DNA from 2 places in the Pseudomonas sp. B414 genome. Region 2 is predicted to be linked to the other one. Evidence: predicted binding sites of a transcription regulator. Region 2 holds the regulator's gene; the other holds the start of a gene.
What was found. Region 2 encodes FliA, which starts transcription of late flagellar genes. Its sites were predicted from a motif close to CTAAAGTTTNNNNNNNNNNNGCCGNTAA; they were not measured.

Region 1: ACZRMH_RS09030 (flagellar protein MotY) is a predicted target of FliA. The motif match lies at 2,311-2,338, and genes of this name have one in related genera.

The regions. Positions count from the first base shown of each region.
Region 1 is NZ_JBUZTQ010000007.1:186,154-194,235, forward strand. Features, by position in the region: gene ACZRMH_RS09025 (argininosuccinate synthase) at 1-1,215, opposite strand, end outside; gene ACZRMH_RS09030 (flagellar protein MotY) at 1,343-2,248, opposite strand; gene pyrC (dihydroorotase) at 2,404-3,450, shown strand; gene rnt (ribonuclease T) at 3,447-4,121, shown strand; gene ACZRMH_RS09045 (peroxiredoxin) at 4,199-4,801, opposite strand; gene ACZRMH_RS09050 (bacterioferritin-associated ferredoxin) at 5,078-5,296, shown strand; gene bfr (bacterioferritin) at 5,495-5,965, shown strand; gene grxD (Grx4 family monothiol glutaredoxin) at 6,057-6,398, opposite strand; gene argF (ornithine carbamoyltransferase) at 6,855-7,775, shown strand; gene ACZRMH_RS09070 (ABC transporter ATP-binding protein) at 7,772-8,082, shown strand, end outside.
Region 2 is NZ_JBUZTQ010000016.1:17,010-25,091, forward strand. Features, by position in the region: gene flhA (flagellar biosynthesis protein FlhA) at 1-1,065, shown strand, start outside; gene flhF (flagellar biosynthesis protein FlhF) at 1,077-2,399, shown strand; gene fleN (flagellar synthesis regulator FleN) at 2,518-3,345, shown strand; gene fliA (RNA polymerase sigma factor FliA) at 3,345-4,085, shown strand; gene ACZRMH_RS14930 (chemotaxis response regulator CheY) at 4,288-4,659, shown strand; gene ACZRMH_RS14935 (protein phosphatase CheZ) at 4,679-5,467, shown strand; gene ACZRMH_RS14940 (chemotaxis protein CheA) at 5,529-7,712, shown strand; gene ACZRMH_RS14945 (protein-glutamate methylesterase/protein-glutamine glutaminase) at 7,762-8,082, shown strand, end outside.

The DNA.
Region 1 (8,082 bases), on a different contig from region 2:
GAACAACTTACGGCCTTTGTTTGCAGCAATGCGCATGCGCAATGCATTCAACTTGATGAAGCCGGCAGCGTCAGCCTGGTTGTAAGCACCGCCATCTTCTTCAAAGGTTGCGATGTTGGCATCAAACAACGACTCATCAGACTTTCGGCCAGTAACAATTACGTTGCCTTTGTACAGTTTAAGGCGAACAACACCGTTAACATGAGCCTGGGAAGCATCAATCATCTGTTGCAGCATGATGCGCTCAGGGCTCCACCAGTAGCCGGTGTAGATCAGGCTGGCGTACTTTGGCATCAACTCGTCTTTGAGGTGAGCCACTTCACGGTCCAGAGTAATCGACTCGATAGCGCGGTGAGCACGCAGCATGATGGTGCCGCCCGGAGTTTCGTAGCAACCACGGGACTTCATGCCAACGTAACGGTTCTCAACGATGTCGAGACGACCGATACCATTCTCGCCGCCAATACGGTTGAGCGTGGCCAGCACGGTGGCCGGAGTCATCTCAACACCGTCCAGCGCAACGATATCGCCGTTGCGGTAAGTCAGCTCCAGATAAGTCGGCGTGTTAGGCGCGTCTTCCGGCGACTTGGTCCAACGCCACATGTCTTCTTCGTGCTCGGTCCAGGTATCTTCCAGCACACCGCCCTCGTAAGAGATGTGCAGCAAGTTGGCATCCATCGAGTACGGAGATTTTTTCTTGCCGTGACGTTCGATCGGGATTGCATGCTTTTCAGCGTAATCCATCAGTTTTTCACGGGAAAGCAAGTCCCACTCACGCCAAGGAGCAATAACCTTGACCCCTGGTTTCAAGGCATAGGCACCCAGTTCAAAACGAACCTGGTCATTGCCTTTACCCGTTGCGCCGTGGGAAATGGCATCTGCGCCAGTTTCGTTGGCGATTTCAATCAGGCGTTTGGCGATCAGCGGACGAGCGATCGAAGTACCCAGCAGGTACTCGCCTTCGTAAACAGTGTTGGCGCGGAACATCGGGAAAACGAAGTCTCGAACAAACTCTTCGCGCAGGTCATCAATGTAGATTTCCTTGACGCCCATGGCTTGCGCCTTGGCACGTGCAGGTTCGACCTCTTCACCCTGACCCAGGTCAGCGGTAAAGGTTACGACTTCACAGTTATAAGTATCCTGCAGCCACTTCAGGATCACCGAAGTGTCCAGGCCGCCCGAATAAGCCAGAACGACCTTGTTTACGTCCGCCATGCCATCACTCCACGGGTTGTTCGAAAAGCCGAACAGTCTACCGCCCATATCCATGAAATTACAGAGGCGCGACAGCTTAAGACGACAAAGCGACAGTTTATATCAAAGACGCGACGACAGCCTTACCTCAGGAAATGGCCGCAGGGTTGTCGACGCCTACAGATGGCGCTGCTTTTTCAGGCTCCGGGAGTCGCTCCAGACGGACGCTTACCCGGCGGTTTTTCGCACGGTTTGCCGGACTGGTATTCGTCGCCAAGGGGTATTGCTCACCGTGAAAGCGCACCGTGATCTGCGACTCCTGCAGGCCACTCAGCTTGAAGTACTCCATTACCGCCAATGCCCGGCGCCGGGACAGCTCACGATTGGTCAGACGATTGCCCTGGTTGTCGGAGTAACCGTCGAGGATTACGTGGTTGACCGTTGGGTCGGCCTTCAAGTACTCCACCATGACTTGCAGGTTAATTCGCGCCGCAGCGTCCAGCTCGGTACCGCCCCCGGGGAAACCGATCTGGCTTTGCCTGACCTGTTCGAAGTTTTTCGGCAAAAGCTTTGTCGTGCACGCCTCGTAATCGCTGTAAGCCTGCCGGAACCTGGCAGGCAACAAGCGTACCTCCGAGACATTACCCTCACGGGAGTAATGCCTGACCAATGGGCTGCGCCCCTCGATCAAGCCTCGAAACAAATTGGCCGCCTGGGCCTGGGAACTGTTGAACAGTACCTGGCCTCGGCCGATCCGTACCGACCCCAGATCGATGTCCCCCCTGCCCGGTTGCCACGGCGCTGCAGCGGCCAATAGCTTTGCAGAGCCCTCGCCCAGCATCGAGTTGTAGGCATTGAGGCGAAACACCGCCTGCTCTCCTGCACGTCTGACAAAAGCGCCTGAACCAAAATCGGTGATGGGCTGAATCAATCGGCATTCAAACTTGTCGCCTTCCACTTTCCACTCGATATTCTCCAGCCGTGTCTGAAAAGTCAGAGCCATGGCCGGCAGGCTGGCAAACATACTGAGCAGGATGAAATAACACTGGCGCACGGGAGGCTCCAAAGGCTTGTACTGCAAAAACACAGTCCACAGATTTACGACATACCCATCAGATATCGGTCAGCAATCACAAAACTTGATAGCGAGTGCCTGACAGTGTCTTTTCCGGTAGCATTCACCTCAGTTCGACCCGCCTGGAATTCCCAATGTCTGACCGCCTGACCCTGCTGCGTCCCGACGACTGGCATATACATCTTCGCGATGGTGCTGTGTTGCCTCACACTGTCGCGGATGTCGCGCGCACTTTTGGCCGCGCCATCATCATGCCCAACCTGGTACCTCCGGTGCGTAATGCTGCCGAAGCCGATGCCTATCGCCAGCGCATTCTGGCTGCTCGCCCGGCCGGTAGCCGTTTCGAGCCGCTGATGGTGCTGTACCTCACTGACCGAACACAGCCAGATGACATTCGTACGGCCAAGGCCAGCGGATTCGTTCATGCTGCCAAGCTGTATCCGGCTGGGGCAACGACCAACTCCGACTCCGGTGTTACCAGCATTGACGCGATCTTCCCGGTTCTGGAAGTCATGGCCGAAGTCGGCATGCCTTTGCTGATCCATGGTGAAGTGACCCGCGCTGGCGTCGACGTCTTTGACCGCGAAAAGATCTTCATCGACGAGCATATGCGCCGCGTTGTCGATCGTTTCCCGACGCTGAAAGTCGTGTTTGAGCACATCACCACCGCAGAAGCCGTGCAGTTCGTCAACGAGGCCCCGGCCAACGTCGGCGCAACCATCACCGCTCACCACCTGCTTTACAACCGCAATCACATGCTGGTTGGCGGCATTCGTCCGCACTTCTATTGCCTGCCGATCCTCAAGCGCAACACCCATCAGGAAGCCCTGCTGGATGCAGCCACGAGCGGCAGCGAGAAGTTTTTCCTTGGCACCGACTCGGCACCCCATGCCCAGCACGCCAAGGAAGCAGCGTGCGGTTGTGCCGGTTGCTATACCGCCTACGCAGCCATCGAGATGTACGCTGAAGCTTTCGAACAGCGCAATGCGCTGGACAAACTGGAAGCCTTTGCCAGCCTCAACGGCCCGCGCTTCTACGGACTGCCCGTCAGCACCGAACAGATCACCCTGGTTCGCCAGGAATGGACCGCCCCTGCCAGCCTGCCTTTCGGCGAGCTGACCGTAATTCCGCTGCGCGCCGGTGAAAAACTGCGCTGGCGCCTGCTGGAGGAACAACTGTGAGTGACGACCATTATGATGACGAACACGAAGGCGGCCATGGCGGCGGACCACGCCACCCGATGGCAGAGCGCTTTCGCGGTTATCTGCCGGTCGTAATCGATGTTGAAACCGGCGGTTTCAACAGTGCTACTGATGCCTTGCTGGAAATTGCTGCCGTAACGATCGGCATGGACGAAAGAGGCTTTGTGTTCCCTGAACACACCTATTTCCACCGTGTAGAGCCGTTTGAAGGCGCCAATATCGAAGCCGCTGCACTGGAATTCACCGGAATCAAGCTCGATCACCCGCTGCGCATGGCTGTCAGTGAAGAGACGGCCCTGACCGATATCTTCCGGGGCGTACGCAAGGCCCTGAAAGCCAATGGTTGCAAGCGCGCCATTCTGGTCGGCCACAACAGCAGCTTCGACCTGGGCTTCCTCAACGCAGCTGTCGCGCGCCTGGACATGAAACGCAACCCGTTTCATCCGTTCTCCAGCTTCGACACCGCGACCCTTGCTGGCCTGGCCTATGGCCAGACAGTACTGGCCAAAGCCTGCCAGGCCGCCGACATCGATTTTGACGGGCGTGAGGCGCACTCGGCACGTTACGACACCGAAAAAACCGCCGAGCTGTTCTGTGGCATCGTCAACAGCTGGAAACAAATGGGCGGCTGGAAAGACTTCAACGACTGATCCTGTCGTTCAGGCCATTCCCGCAGCATAAAAAAACCGGACACTGGGTCCGGTTTTTTTATGCCTGAAAGCTACCCTTACAGCTGGTCAGCATTCTCAGTCAGGTAAGCCGCTACACCTGCAGTGGAAGCGGTCATGCCCTTATCGCCTTTTTTCCAGTTGGCCGGGCACACTTCGCCGTGCTCTTCGTGGAATTGCAGAGCATCTACCAGACGCAGCAGCTCGTCCATGTTACGGCCCAGTGGCAGGTCGTTGACGATCTGGGAACGGACAACGCCCTTGTCGTCGATCAGGAACGCGCCGCGCAGAGCAACGCCGCCTTCGGTTTCAACGTCGTAAGCCTTGCAGATGGCGTGATTGATGTCGGCAGCCATGGTGTATTTCACCTGGCCGATGCCGCCATTGTTCACTGGCGTGTTGCGCCATGCGTTGTGAGTGAAATGGGAGTCGATGGACACGGCAACCACTTCAACGTTACGCGCCTGGAACTCAGGGATGCGGTGATCCAGAGCGATCAGCTCGGACGGGCATACGAAAGTGAAGTCCAGCGGGTAGAAGAACACCAGGCCATATTTGCCTTTGATGGCGGTGGACAGCGAGAAGCTGTCAACGATTTCGCCATTGCCAAGTACGGCGGCGACGGTGAAGTCAGGGGCTTGTTTGCCTACGAGTACGCTCATTGGATATCTCCTGGTGTGCTACGCAAAGAACAGGATCTGACCGCCATCGTGCAACTGCAGTCGTGTGGCCAGCCCCTGCGTAAAAATGACCGACCATCATACACCGCTCGTCGGAACCGGCCTTAACCCTTTTTCAGCTCTGGCAAAAATCCGTAACAGACCGTTCGTCAGCACAGTGCCAACAAAGCTCAATTGAGACTCAAGGTACTTTGACAATCATTCTCGTTAACATTAAGATCCTTGGCATTGAATCCCAACCAGCGATGGTTCTTATTTATGTACGTTTGCCTTTGCACCGGCGTCACTGATGGAAAAATCCGCGACGCAATCTACGACGGTTGCTGCAGCTACCGTGAAGTGCGCGAAGCGACCGGTGTAGCCAGCCAATGCGGTAAATGTGCATGTGTGGCCAAGCAAGTGGTTCGCGAAACCCTGGCTTCACTGCAAACCAGCCAGGCCGTCATGAGTTTTCCGGCAGAATATTCAGTCGCCTGAACAACAGATTTCAAAGAACCGGACCTTGTGTCCGGTTTTTTTATGCTCAGAATTCAAGTGCTTAGGGCCAAGACGCGGAACACAAACATTCTTATTCCGATTAATTTTCATTTATTATTCAAATACTTAGGTTTGACAGCCAGCAAGGTGCGGCTCAAACTCTGCCGTATATACAGTTAAATAAGGCAGGCTCCAGCCATGAAAGGCGACATTTCGGTTATTCAGCACCTCAATAAAATTCTCGGCAATGAACTGGTCGCAATCAACCAATACTTCCTGCATGCACGCATGTATCAGGATTGGGGCCTGGAGAAGTTGGGTGCACATGAGTACCACGAGTCCATCGACGAGATGAAACACGCGGACAAGCTGATCAAGCGCATCCTGTTCCTGGAAGGCCTGCCAAACGTACAGGACCTGGGCAAGCTGCATATCGGCGAGAACACCAAGGAAATGCTGGAGTGCGATCTGCGCATCGAGAAGACCGGCCACGCCGACCTCAAGGCCGCTATCGCCCACTGTGAAGTCGTAGGCGACTTTGGCAGCCGCGAGATGCTCGAAGATATTCTTGAATCTGAAGAAGAACATATCGACTGGCTGGAAACTCAGTTGGGCCTGATCGATAAAGTAGGTATTGAGAATTACCTGCAATCGCAAATGGGTGAGTAACTAACACCCATTAAAAAGCCCCGCCCTGCTTATCACAGGGGCGGGGCTTTTTTATGCGCGTTACATGACAACTGTAACTACGCGACTGTCATCAGGCTTCAGTCTTGTTTGCAGCGGCTTTCTCTACAGCTTCTTTAATCAAAGCCTGCAAAGAACCATCGGCAGCCATTTCGGCCATGATGTCGCTACCGCCGACCAGCTCACCACCGACCCACAGCTGCGGGAAAGTTGGCCAGTTGGCGTATTTTGGCAGATTGGCGCGAATTTCCGGGTTCTGCAGGATGTCCACGTAAGCGAACTTCTCGCCACAGCCCATGACTGCCTGAGCAGCTTTAGCCGAAAAGCCGCACTGCGGGGCATTCGGGGAGCCTTTCATGTAGAGCAGGATGGTGTTGTTGGCAATCTGGTCTTTAATAGTTTCAATGATATCCACGGAGCACCTCGGCTGAACTTTCCGACTCAGATGTCGGCACGGTGGCATATTGTAACGGAAAGCCGAGCGTCACGCTCGGTCTCCCCGACAGACAATCCAACCCGTAGTGGCTCGTTGAAAGCCCCCCATCGCAGCCTTAGTTGCTCGGCAGCGACCACCAGCCTGGTAACCGTAACCTGACCCGCACAATTGCCAAGCAACGTCAGGGCAGTGTACAAATGAGCAGCTGAGGTGAGGCAAACCGGTTAAACCTGGTTATGGCCGCGTGCTCATGCAGCGCAAGACCCGCTCAAACCTCTATACACGCGACCTTATTGGCAAGACGCGACATTTCCTTATAAGATCGCGCCTTCCCCTATTTCGTCGCCCCGTGCGGCTTTCGCCGCAGGTCTCGCCCGTTTTCCCGAAAACCCCGGCTTTGAGCATCTGCGGTCGTTGCAAAAAAGGTAGTTAATGATGAGCGCAAGGCACTTTCTCTCCCTGATGGATTGCACGCCCGAAGAGCTAGTCAGCGTGATCCGTCGCGGTATCGAGCTGAAGGACCTGCGCGAACGCGGCGTTCTCTTCGAACCCCTGAAAGGTCGTGTACTGGGCATGATTTTCGAGAAGTCGTCGACCCGTACCCGCCTGTCATTTGAAGCTGGCATGATCCAGCTTGGTGGCCAGGCCATTTTCCTGTCGCCACGTGACACCCAACTGGGTCGTGGCGAGCCGATCGGCGACTGTGCCATCGTGATGTCGCGCATGCTCGACGCCGTCATGATCCGTACCTTCGCCCATAGCACGCTCACCGAGTTCGCAGCCAATTCCCGCGTACCTGTCATTAACGGCCTGTCAGACGACCTGCACCCGTGCCAGCTGCTGGCCGATATGCAGACCTTCCTCGAACATCGCGGATCGATCAAAGGCAAGACCGTGGCCTGGATTGGTGACGGCAACAACATGTGCAACAGCTATATAGAAGCAGCCATCCAGTTCGACTTCCAGTTGCGTGTTGCCTGCCCCGAAGGCTATGAGCCAAACCCGGAATTCGTGGCGTTGGCAGGTGATCGCGTAACCATCGTTCGTGATCCGCGTGACGCCGTGATGGGCGCCCACCTGGTGAGCACTGACGTCTGGACCTCGATGGGCCAGGAAGAAGAAACTGCCAAGCGCCTCGAGCTGTTCGCTCCCTACCAGGTCAACCGCGCCCTGCTCGACCTGGCTGCCGACGACGTTCTGTTCATGCATTGCCTGCCGGCTCACCGTGGCGAAGAGATCAGTATCGATCTGCTGGACGACCCGCGCTCGGTGGCATGGGACCAGGCCGAAAACCGCCTGCATGCGCAAAAAGCGCTGCTCGAATTTCTTGTCCAACCGGCGTACCAACCCGCATGAGTCAGCCGTTATTGCTCAACCTCAGCGATCTGGCCTGTGGCTATCAAGGCCAGAGCGTCGTACAAAACCTCAACCTGCACCTCAATGCCGGTGATATAGGTTGCCTGCTAGGCTCCTCAGGCTGCGGTAAAACTACCACCCTGCGCGCGATTGCCGGTTTTGAACCAGTGCATCAGGGCGAAATCACCCTGGCAGGTGAAGTGATCTCCAAAGCCGGCTTCACTCTGGCTCCCGAGAAGCGCCGTATCGGCATGGTGTTTCAGGACTACGCCCTGTTTCCGCATTTGAGCGTGGCTGACAATATCGC
Region 2 (8,082 bases):
CAAGAGACCAAGGAGCTGGGTTGGGATGATGTCACGCCCATCGACATGATCGGCCTTGAGGTCGGCTATCGGCTGATCCCGCTGGTGGACCGCAATCAGGGTGGCCAGTTACTGGCGCGGATCAAGGGCGTGCGTAAAAAGCTGTCCCAGGACCTGGGCTTTCTGATGCCCACTGTGCATATCCGCGACAACCTCGACCTGGCGCCCAGTGCCTACCGCCTGACCCTGATGGGGGTGATTCTGGCCGAAGCCGAGATCTACCCCGACCGCGAAATGGCGATCAACCCGGGCCAGGTATTTGGCACCCTCAACGGGATTACCACCAAAGACCCGGCCTTTGGTCTGGAAGCGGTATGGATTGAGGTCAGTCAGCGCAGTCAGGCGCAGTCGCTGGGCTATACCGTAGTGGACGCCAGTACTGTGGTGGCAACGCACCTTAACCAGATTCTGTACAAACACTCCCATGAGCTGATCGGTCATGAAGAAGTGCAGCAGTTGATGCAGTTGCTGGCCAAGTCTTCGCCCAAGCTGGCTGAAGAGCTGGTGCCTGGGGTTCTCAGTCTGTCGCAGTTGCTCAAGGTATTGCAGGCCTTGCTGGCCGAGCAGGTGCCGGTGCGCGATATTCGCAGCATTGCCGAAGCCGTCGCCAACAATGCCCATAAGAGTCAAGATACTGCCGCTTTGGTTGCCGCGGTACGGGTGGGGCTGTCCCGCGCCATCGTGCAAAGCATTGTAGGCGTTGAGTCCGAGCTGCCTGTGATCACCTTGGAGCCAAGGTTGGAACAAATATTGCTCAATAGTTTGCAGAAGGCCGGACAAGGCCAGGAAGAGGGCGTTTTGCTGGAGCCAAGCATGGCAGAGAAACTCCAGCGCTCGTTGATCGACGCTGCTCAGCGTCAGGAGATGCAAGGCAACCCGGTTATCTTGTTGGTGGCAGGCCCGGTACGCGCGATGCTGTCGCGCTTTGGCCGTTTGGCGGTGCCCAACCTGCATGTACTGGCTTACCAGGAAATCCCTGACAACAAGCAGGTCACGATCGTTGCGACAGTAGGCCCTAACGGCTGAGGGTTTGGTTTATGCAAGTGAAGCGATTTTTCGCCGCCGATATGCGTCAGGCCATGAAGCTGATTCGTGATGAGCTGGGGGCCGACGCTGCCATTATCGGTAACCGGCGGATTGCCGGGGGCGTTGAGTTGACTGCGGCCCTGGACTACAAGTTGTCCGCGCTGGCACCCCGTGTACCGAACATCGAGCTTGAAGAAGAGTTGCGCAAGACCCAGTCGCGGATTGTTTCGGCCCAGGCCGAGTTGAGCCTGCGCGGTGACGGCGAGGCCGGTGCTGGCGATAACCGGCAGCTGTTTGCCGGGTTGCCGCTGACCGCCGCCGAGCCGTTGATTGAACCGACCCTGCAAGAGCCGCCGCGCCCTGCACCAGTGCCCGCCGCACCAACGATCGATCAGCGTGCTTTCGACAATATGCGCCACGAGTTGAATGGCCTGCGTGAGTTGCTTGAAGTCCAGCTCGGCTCGCTGGCCTGGAGCCAGTTGCAGGATGCCAAGCCTGCGCAGGCCAATCTGTGGCGCCGCTTGCAGCGTATCGGCCTGTCCGGGCCGCTGTCGCGGGATTTGCTGGCGCAGGTGGCGGGTATCGAAGAACCACGCCAGGCCTGGCGGATGCTGCTGGCGCACCTGGCGCGAATGATCGCCACGCCGGAGCTGGAGCCGCTGGAAGAGGGCGGGGTGATTGCCATGGTCGGCCCTGCCGGGATGGGTAAAACCACCACGCTGGCCAAGCTGGCGGCGCGTTATGTGCTCAAGTACGGCGCGCAGAATATCGCCCTGGTGAGCATGGACAGTTTTCGTATTGGTGCCCAGGAGCAACTCAAGACCCTGGGGCGGATTCTCAATGTACCGGTGACCCACGTTGCTCCCGGCCAGTCCCTGGGGCAGACCCTGGAGCCGCTGGTGCGCAAGCGCGTGGTGCTGGTGGATACCGCTGGCCTGCAAGCCAGCGACCCGGCGCTGCGCCTGCAGCTTGAAAGCCTTGCCGGGCGGGGGATCAAGGCCAGGAATTATCTGGTATTGGCCACCACCAGTCAGAAGCAGGTGCTGACGGCCGCGTACCTCAGTTACAAGCGTTGCGGATTGGCCGGTTGCATCCTCACTAAACTGGATGAAACAGCAAGCCTGGGCGAAGTGTTGAGCCTGGCGATCAGTAACGATCTGCCGGTGGCCTACCTCACTGACGGGCCACGGATTCCGGATGACCTTCACTTGCCGCGGCGGCACCAGTTGGTGAGCCGCGCAGTGAGTGTGCAAATGCAGGAAGAACCCAGCGAAGAAGCCATGGCTGACATGTTCGCTGATATTTACCACAGCCCGCCCAAGCGGGTTGGCTGAGGTAGCAAGATTACGTTGCAATGTACCTACATCTGATGGTCTGAAGGTTTTGTTCCGCTGGGGAACGAGCAGCCAACGCATGTAGCCGCGTCTAAGTAAGACAAGGTAAAGAAAGATCATGGGCAGCATGCATCCCGTACAGGTGATCGCAGTGACCGGCGGCAAGGGTGGCGTCGGTAAAACTAACGTGTCAGTCAACTTGTCCATCGCCTTGGCCGAGCTGGGCAGGCGCGTTCTGTTGATGGACGCGGACCTGGGGCTGGCGAACGTCGATGTTCTGTTGGGCCTGACCCCCAAATTCACCCTGGCCGATGTGGTCGAGGGGCGTTGCGAGCTGCGCGACGTATTGCTCCAGGGCCCTGGCGGAATTCGCATCGTGCCGGCGGCCTCGGGCACCCAGAGCATGGTGCATCTGAGCCCGGCCCAGCATGCCGGCTTGATTCAGGCGTTCAGCGACCTTGGCGATAACCTGGATGTGCTGGTGATCGACACCGCCGCCGGGATCGGCGAGTCGGTGGTCAGCTTTGTCCGCGCCGCCCAGGAAGTGCTGCTGGTGGTCTGCGACGAACCGACTTCGATCACCGATGCCTATGCGCTGATCAAACTGCTCAACCGCGATTACGGCATGAACCGCTTTCGTGTGCTGGCGAACATGGCCCAGAGCCCGCAGGAAGGCCGTAATCTGTTTGCCAAGCTGACCAAGGTCACCGACCGCTTTCTGGATGTGGCCCTGCAGTACGTGGGCGCCGTGCCCTACGATGAATGCGTACGCAAGGCCGTTCAAAAGCAGCGCGCCGTCTACGAAGCGTTTCCGCGCTCCAAGTGTTCGTTGGCGTTTAAAGCCATTGCACAGAAAGTGGATACCTGGCCGTTGCCCGCCAACCCCCGGGGGCACCTGGAGTTTTTTGTCGAGCGTCTGGTGCAGCAAGCAGGAGGGCGCTTTTAATGACAGCCAGCGGCTATCGCATGTACAGCAAGTCGTCGCGTGACAGCCAGTATGAGCTGATCGAGCGCTACGCGCCCCTGGTCAAGCGCATTGCCTATCACCTGCTAGCGCGCTTGCCGGCCAGTGTGCAGGTGGATGACCTGATCCAGGCCGGGATGATCGGCCTGCTGGAAGTGTCGGGTAAATACGACGCGAGCAAGGGTGCGAGTTTCGAGACCTATGCCGGGATTCGCATCCGTGGCGCGATGCTCGATGAAGTGCGCAAGGGCGACTGGGCACCGCGCTCGGTGCATCGAAATACGCGCATGGTCAGTGATGCCATTCGGGTAATTGAAGCAAAAACCGGTTGTGACGCTAAAGATCATGAAGTTGCGGCCGAACTCCAGTTAAGCCTTGATGATTATTACGCCATCTTGAACGACACCCTGGGCAGCCGCCTGTTCAGTTTCGACGATCTGTTGCAGGACGGCGAACACGAAGGGCTGCATGAAGATGGCGCAAGTGCCCACCCGGAGCCGTCGCGGGATCTGGAAGACGAGCGCTTCCAGGCCGCCCTGGCCGATGCAATTGCCCACTTGCCCGAGCGTGAACGGCTGGTGCTGGCGCTGTACTACGACGAGGAGCTGAACCTCAAGGAAATCGGCGAAGTGCTGGGGGTCAGCGAGTCCCGGGTCAGCCAGTTGCACAGCCAGTGCGCCGCACGTCTGCGTGCACGCCTGGGGCAGTGGCGGGCGCACTGAAGGCAAGGCGCGCACTTATTGTGGGAGCGGGCTTGCTCGCGATGGGATCGACACGGTGAATCAGAAAAACCGCGCCGCCCGCATCGCGAGCAAGCCCGCTCCCACAGTCGATTTAGGCTGTGTTTGATAACGAATTGATTGAATGGCGCGTTCAGGAAGTGAGCGCGCTAAAGACTGCTTGGAGGTCGAATTGGACAAGAACATGAAAATCCTCATCGTTGATGACTTTTCAACGATGCGGCGGATCATTAAAAACCTGTTGCGTGACCTCGGGTTCACCAACACGGTCGAGGCGGATGACGGCATCACGGCGTTGCCGATCCTCAACCTGGGGCAGATCGACTTTCTGGTGACCGACTGGAACATGCCGGGCATGACCGGTATCGAGCTGCTGCGCCATGTGCGTGCAGACGAAAAACTCAAGCACCTGCCGGTGCTGATGGTGACCGCTGAAGCCAAGCGCGAGCAGATTATCGAAGCGGCCCAGGCCGGTGTGAACGGTTATGTAGTCAAGCCGTTCACGGCGATTGCACTCAAAGACAAAATCGAAAAGATCTTTGATCGCATCGGTTGATCGGTTGCCTGGGGGCGCTATGGAGCATAACGAAGCTACACAGGGCGATTTTGAATCGACCCTGAAAAAACATGCTCACGAATTGGTCGAAAGCCTTGAAAGAGGCCAGTTTGGCGATGCCGTGCAGTTGATTCACGAACTCAACCAGACCCGCGATCGCGGGCTGTATCGCGAAGTCGGCAAGCTGACCCGAGAACTGCACAGTGCCATTGTCAATTTTCATATTGATCCGAGCACGCCGCAAGCCGAAGAAGTGTCGCAGATCACGGATGCCACCGAACGTTTGGCCTATGTTGTGAAGCTCACGGAAGCGGCAGCCAATCGGACCATGGACCTGGTGGAAAACAGCACACCGCTGGTCAACGGTCTGGGTCAGGAAGCCAAGGCCCTGAGTGCAGACTGGGGGCGCTTTATGCGTCGCGAAGTCGGTGCCGAGGAATTTCGCGAGCTGGCGCGTCGGGTTGACAGTTTTTTGACACGCAGCGAAACGCAAAACCAGGTGGTCTCCGCCAACCTTACGGATATTTTGCTGGCTCAGGATTACCAGGACCTTACCGGTCAGGTGATCAAGCGCGTGACGCAATTGGTGACGGATGTTGAGAGCAATCTGCTCAAGCTGGTGCTCATGGCCAGCCAGGTGGACCGCTTTGCCGGGATCGAGCACGACCGCGATGCACTGCGCGCTGAAAATAATTCGCAAAAAAACCAGGCCAAGGGTGAAGGTCCGCAGATTCATGCCGATACACGTAATGACGTCGTATCCGGTCAGGATGATGTAGACGATTTGCTGTCCAGTTTAGGTTTTTAGGACTGGTGGACGTGCGGGCGCTGTTGCCCGGCGCTACGAGCCTATTTCAAGGAGCACGTACATGAGCTTCGGCGCCGATGAAGAAATCCTTCAGGATTTTTTGGTTGAAGCCGGCGAAATTCTGGAGTTGCTGTCCGAGCAACTGGTCGAGCTGGAAAGCCGACCGGATGATGCGGATTTGCTCAATGCCATTTTTCGCGGTTTTCACACTGTAAAAGGGGGCGCCGGCTTCCTGCAGCTCCACGAATTGGTGGAGTGCTGTCATATCGCCGAAAACGTCTTCGACATCCTGCGCAAGGGTGAGCGCAGCGTCGACGCCGAGTTGATGGACGTGGTGCTTGAGGCCCTGGATGCGGTCAACGGCATGTTCAGCGAAGTGCGCGAGCGCCGCCCGATCACTGCGGCAACCCCCGAGTTGCTGGCGGCGCTGGCACGTTTGGCCGAGCCTGCGGCGGCGCAGGTTGTGGCTGCACCCGCAGCTGTGGCGGTGGTTGCAGTTACAGCCCCGGTGACCGATATCAGCGACAGCGAATTTGAACAGTTGCTCGACTCGCTCGATGCGGTCAAGGCGGCTGCAGCCGAGCCGCACGCGTCGGCATCGGCTGAGATCGCGACCAGCGACGAAATCAGCGACGCCGAATTCGAATTGCTGCTCGACCAGTTGCACGGCAAGGGCCAGTTTTCTGCGGATGCTGCGGTGGTTGCCGCTGTGCCCGAAGAGGCACCTGCCACGCCCGCCGAAGTCAGTAACGAAATTACCGACGACGAATTCGAAGCCTTGCTTGATCAGTTGCATGGCAAGGGTTCGTTCAGCGCCGATGCGCTGGAGACTGCAGCAGTTGAACCTGCGCTGACGGATGCAGCGCCTGCAGGTAACCCGGATCTGATCAGCGATCATGAGTTCGAAGCCTTGCTCGATGAAATGCACGGCAAGGGCAAGTTCAGTGCCGACTCTGCTGCGGTCGTGGCCACGCCTGCAGCGGTCAAGCCTGTGGCTGCTGCTGCTGCTGCTGCTGCGCGCGCGGCCCCGGCCCGCGCTGCGGTGGCGCCGGCGGAAAAACCGGTCGCCTCCGAAGCTGAAACCACAGTACGGGTCGATACCGCCAGGCTTGACGACATCATGAATATGGTCGGCGAGCTGGTGCTGGTGCGTAACCGTCTGGTGCGCCTGGGCCTGAACAGCCATGACGAGGAGATGGCCAAGGCGCTGTCCAACCTTGATGTGGTTACTGCCGACCTGCAAACCGCGGTGATGAAGACGCGCATGCAGCCGATCAAGAAAGTCTTCGGGCGCTTCCCGCGTCTGGTGCGGGATCTGGCCCGTCAGCTGAAAAAGGAAATCAGCCTGGAGCTGGTGGGCGAAGAGACCGATCTGGACAAAAACCTGGTCGAGGCCCTGGCCGATCCACTGGTCCACTTGGTGCGCAACGCCGTCGACCACGGTTGCGAAACCCCGCAAGAACGTGCCGCCGCCGGCAAGCCGAGCTGTGGCCGGGTGATCCTGTCGGCTGAGCAGGAAGGCGACCATATCCTGCTGTCGATCTCCGATGACGGCAAAGGCATGGACGCCAACTTCCTGCGTTCCCTGGCCGTGAAAAAAGGCCTGATGGACAAAGATGCCGCCGATCGCCTGAGCGAGAACGACTGCTACAACCTGATCTTTGCTCCGGGTTTTTCGACCAAGACCGAGATCAGCGATGTGTCCGGGCGTGGCGTGGGCATGGACGTGGTGAAAACCAAGATCGCCCAGCTCAACGGCTCGTTGAGCATCGAGTCGGCCCTGGGCCGTGGCTCGAAAATCGTGATCAAGGTGCCGCTGACCCTGGCCATCATGCCGACCCTGATGGTGATGCTGGGCAATCAGGCGTTTGCTTTCCCGCTGGTCAACGTCAACGAAATCTTCCACCTCGACCTGTCGCGCACCAATGTGGTGGACGGCCAGGAAGTGGTGATCGTGCGCGACAAGGCCCTGCCATTGTTCTACCTCAAGCGCTGGCTGGTGGCCTCTGCGGCCCATGAAGAGCAGCGCGAAGGGCATGTGGTGATTCTGTCGATCGGCACCCAGCGCATCGGTTTTGTGGTCGATCAACTGGTCGGTCAGGAAGAGGTGGTGATCAAGCCGCTGGGCAAAATGCTCCAGGGCACGCCCGGCATGTCGGGCGCCACCATTACCGGTGATGGCCGTATTGCCTTGATCCTGGATGTTCCGAGCATGCTCAAGCATTACGCATCACGGCGTATTTGATTCTGGTGAGTCGGGGCAGTGACGCCCCGCAACGCCTAACGGAGTGTTTATGGTAGTCAAGGTCCTGGTGGTGGATGATTCCGGTTTTTTCCGCCGCCGCGTCTCGGAAATTCTGTCGGCTGATCCGACGATTCAAGTGATCGGCACCGCCACCAATGGCAAGGAAGCGATTGATCAGGCCCTGGCACTCAAGCCGGACGTGATCACCATGGACTACGAGATGCCGTTGATGGATGGCATCACGGCCGTGCGCCATATCATGCAGCGCTGTCCGACCCCGGTACTGATGTTTTCCTCGCTGACCCATGAGGGCGCCCGCGTCACCCTCGATGCGCTGGATGCCGGGGCGGTGGATTTCCTGCCGAAAAAT